DNA from 2 places in the Paenibacillus phoenicis genome. Region 2 is predicted to be linked to the other one. Evidence: riboswitches for the same ligand, from Rfam matches in the RefSeq annotation. Region 2 holds a riboswitch; the other holds the start of a gene.
What was found. Region 2 has a riboswitch for cobalamin ahead of metE (5-methyltetrahydropteroyltriglutamate--homocysteine S-methyltransferase). Riboswitches for the same ligand answer to the same signal wherever they lie in the genome.

Region 1: linked by a shared signal. The riboswitch ahead of U9M73_RS01545 (ABC transporter substrate-binding protein) and the one ahead of metE (5-methyltetrahydropteroyltriglutamate--homocysteine S-methyltransferase) in region 2 are both predicted to bind cobalamin.

What each region holds. Positions count from the first base shown of each region.
Region 1 is NZ_JAYERP010000001.1:352,961-355,159, forward strand. It holds gene U9M73_RS01540 (methyl-accepting chemotaxis protein) at 1-692, shown strand, start outside; cobalamin riboswitch at 773-983, shown strand; gene U9M73_RS01545 (ABC transporter substrate-binding protein) at 1,230-2,199, shown strand, end outside.
Region 2 is NZ_JAYERP010000001.1:1,121,474-1,123,672, forward strand. It holds gene U9M73_RS05270 (multicopper oxidase domain-containing protein) at 1-432, opposite strand, end outside; cobalamin riboswitch at 652-849, shown strand; gene metE (5-methyltetrahydropteroyltriglutamate--homocysteine S-methyltransferase) at 993-2,199, shown strand, end outside.

The DNA of each region.
Region 1 (2,199 bases), 770 kb from region 2:
TGATGAAGCGAATGGGGGAGGACATCCGGTTCATTGCGGATGAAGTGGCAGAGGTGAACGGGCTGGTTGCCGAGGCGGGACAGCGAAGCCGGGAACAAGCCGAGCTGACGCGGAATATGGAGGCGATGCTAAGCGAGGTGCATGAGGCTCTCAATCGGAGCATCACCCATGTGGAGGGAGCGCTGGCTCGGATGGAATCGGAGCGAGAGCATATTTCCAAGCTGCAGACGGTGGTCGTGGGCTTGGATCGGGCCCAGGGCGAACTGATGGTATCATTGAACTCCGTCCATTCCGGGGCGGATCCGGCTGCCGGTGGCGAAGACGCGGTGGCCCTTGGTCAAGCCTATGCCCGGAAGCTGCTGGAGGCAGCCGAACAGCCAGGTTTCCGCATGCTGGAGCCGGCTAGTCACCGGGCTGCACTGGAGCAGCTGTTAGCCGCAGAGCCTGGTCTAGAAGCGGCCTGGTCGAACCGCAAGGACGGCTCTTTTATCGTATCCATTCCGGAAGCCGGCTTGCTTAACGCCAAAGGACGGGACTGGTTCCGCCAGGCGATTGCCGGAGAGACGGTCGTCTCCGAAGTGTATATCTCCGCGATCACCAAGCGGCGTTGCATGACGCTGGCCGTGCCGATTGTCCGGGAAGGTGAAGTCATTGGTGTCCTGGGAGCCGATTTGTCTTTAGAACGGGGCTAAACAAAGGAATAACGGATTAGTTATTGTCAGTCCTCCGCTTTTCCCCTATAATCCAATAGAGAAGAAAGCCTTAAGACAAGCGTACAATTTGTGCCCGTAGGTCCTGGAGCAACGGTGAAGCATGCCGTACCGCTTCGGGTTAAAAGGGAAGCCGGTGCAAATCCGGCACGGTCCCGCCACTGTAAACAGGGACGAGCTCATGATGCCACTGTCGCCCGCGAAGGGAGATGGGAAGGCGAGTTTTCGTCGAGACCTGGAAGTCAGGAGACCTGCCACGGGAATTCAAGACGGTCCTTCGAGGAAAGGATAACGTTCTGCCAAGAGCATCATGGCTTGGCGCTGCCATCGTGGAGTCTCTCCGCTTTGCGTGCGCACAGCATGACTTTGTAGACGTAACCCCATCCGCTAGGATTGGGGTTTTTTCTTTGTGCCGGTAGAGGGTTAGCCGGACTTCTTCGCCGCCGGCTGCACAACGTACCGCTGGAACACAAGGCGTTTCTTTATTTACTGAAAAATAAAGCAAGGGGAGATCTGGAGATGAAAAACTGGAGAAGACTAGGAAGCCTGTGGCTGCTGGCGTTGCTGCTGGTGCTTGCGGCCTGCGGTAACAATAACGCCGTCACCCCGGGGACAGGGAACACAGCGGACGCTGCACAACCGACGCAAAACGCTGGAACGAACGCGGCGGCCGACAATTCGGCGGCACAAGAGACGACTTACCCTTATACCGTCACTGATTCTACCGGTAAAGAGTTTACGTTTGAAGCCGCGCCGGAACGTATCGTCTCGCTGGCGCCTTCGGAGACGGAAACGCTGTTTGCACTGGGACTGGACGAGCAGGTCGCTGGCGTATCCGACCTGGATGATTATCCTGAAGCGGTGAAGGACAAACCGCGGATGGGCGGGTTCCAGGTGAATGTCGAGGCAATCGTGGCGGCGCAGCCGGACCTAATTCTTGCGGCGAGCCTGATCGATGAAGCAACGGTCAAAAACTTGACGGATATGGGATATAAAGTGTTCCAGTCCAATCCGAAGACGATCAACGAAGTAATGGAGCATATTCGGACGATCGGCGAAATTACCAACCATCAGGCTGAAGCTGCTGAAGTGGTCGGCAAGATGAAGGAAGAGGTCCAAACGGTAACCGATGCGGTAGCTTCGCTAAGTGAAGACCAGAAGAAGAAGGTCTACATCGAGTTTTCTCCGGGATGGACGGTTGGCAAAGGCGAATTCATGGATGAGATGATCACGTTAGCTGGCGGCATCAACGTTGCTTCCGATGTCAAGGGATGGTCCGAGATCAATGAGGAACAAATTATCCAAGCGAACCCGGACGTCATTTTATACGCGAAAAGCGTTGTTGACGAAAATAACAAGACGTTAGCGGACATCATCAAAGGCCGTTCAGGCTGGGACCAAATTACGGCCGTGAAGGAGAACCGCATTATCGCTCTGGACGATAACCTGCTGAGCCGTACGGGCCCTCGCGTCACGCAAGGGCTGATTG
Region 2 (2,199 bases):
ATAAGTAAACGTGCCGTGCTCGTTAGGCATCACTTCAACGAACTTCTCGCTTGGAGCGGCATGGACCGCATGGAAATCCATCGAATGCGGCATATCTGGATCTAGGTTTTTTAAGGTAAACTCCAGCTGATCGCCTTGCTTCACGCGCAACACCGGCCCGGGGGCGGTACCGTTAAGTGTCCAGGCGGGATAAGTGACGCCTTCGGAAATCTCGATATCCGCTTGCTGCGCGGTCATTTCAATGCGGACGGTATGGCCTTCCCGTTGAATGATTGGCTCAACTGGCGGTGGATGGAGATGCTGTTCTTCCTCTTGCAGGACGGTATCACTGACCTGGGGTGTCTCCGATGGGAACGCAAACCATGCTGCGGCAATCATGACCAGACAGCACAAACTAAGCAATAGATGCTTCGGGATGTTCCGCGATTTCATCGGTCATTCCTCTTTCTATCTGAAATGGTTAAGCAATAACTCCTTGATGTACCTTCATCGTACGATGGGTCCGAAGACCGCATTGTGATAGGTATCACATGAAAGTTGTCGAAAATGTTGTCATTTGATTCCCATTCTCATTGCATAAATAAGTTAATTCCGATCTGTTTGATATTGTATTCGCGGGGCAGATGAAGTAAGATGGTAGGTATATTCCAACCGAATATAGCGGAAATAGGTGTTCCGGCCAAGATTGGCCGGAGCTTAAAAGGGAAGTCCGGTGCAATGCCGGCGCGGTCCCGCCACTGTAACGGAGGAGTCGGATGTGTGAGATGCCACTGGTGATGTAATCATTGGGAAGGTCACATCCGGCGATGATGCCGAAGCCAGGAGACCTGCCTATTTCGACAGCACTGCTGTACCTACGGGAGATAGGGAGGTGTTAAAGTTGCAAGCCATCGAACAACGGATCGAAGGTCCTCTTTAGCCATGCTATCGAGGACCTTTTTTGTGCTTTACGGATTGGCGCGTTTTGAACTTACCAATGGGAGGCAATGAATATGGGGAACTTTGTTAGCGGAAATCTGGGGTATCCCAGAATCGGAGGACAACGGGAATGGAAGAAGCAGATCGAGGCTTATTGGGCAGGAAAAATCACGGAGCCGGAGCTCCATGCTCGATTAAAAGAGATTCGATTGAACAACCTGCGTCTGCAGCGGGATCGGGGACTTGATGTCATCCCGGTGGGCGATTTTACGTATTACGATCACGTCCTTGATACAGCGACGATGTTTGGCCTAGTACCGGAGCGCTTCGTATGGAACGGTGACCAAGTATCGCTTGATCTGTATTACGCCATCGCAAGAGGCGACGACCAAGCGACCGCCAGTGAGATGACCAAATGGTTTAATACGAACTACCATTATATCGTGCCTGAGCTTGGGAACCGAGATCCCAAGTTGACCGTCAATCGGCCGCTGGCGGCTTATCTGGAAGCGAAACAGGAGCTCGGGATCAACGGAAGGCCTGTACTGCTTGGACTGTTTACTTTGCTGAAGCTGTCCAAGGGGGAAACGGCGGGGGAAGTCGAGACTTGGACCCGCAAGCTGCTGCCGCTATACGTACAGGTGCTGCGCGAGCTGAAGGCGGTGGGCGCGGATTGGGTGCAAATCGACGAACCGGCTATCGTTGTCTCTTTAAGTGAGGAGGACGTACACCGGCTTCGCTTGATCTACCAGGCGATCGCGCAGGAGGTTCCGGGACTGCGGCTGATGCTGCAAACCTACTTTGATGCGGTTGAACGATACGAAGATCTGATTGAACTGCCGGTGCACGGCTTGGGGTTGGATTTCGTACACGGCCGGGACGGTAACCTGGAAGCGCTCCGGCGTTACGGCTTTCCCGCTGGCAAGACGATGGGAGCGGGACTGATTGACGGGCGGAACATTTGGCGCACGGATTTAGATGAGGCGCTTAGCCTGGTGAAGACGATTTCGCTCCAGTCCGGAGCGCCGGATGTGATCGTGCAGCCTTCCTGCAGCTTGCTGCATGTCCCGGTATCTGCTGCAGGGGAAGAGCGGCTTAATCCGGTATTGCGCGATGCGTTGGCCTTTGCCGAGCAGAAGCTGGAGGAGTTGGTGAGCTTAAGCAGGGCGGCAAATGGGGAAGAACCAGAGCCGGTGCAGTTCGCCGAGAATCGTCGCGCCTTGGCTGTACTTGCCGCAGATCCGGCCCGCAGCCTTGCTTCGGTGCGGGAAGAAGCAGCGC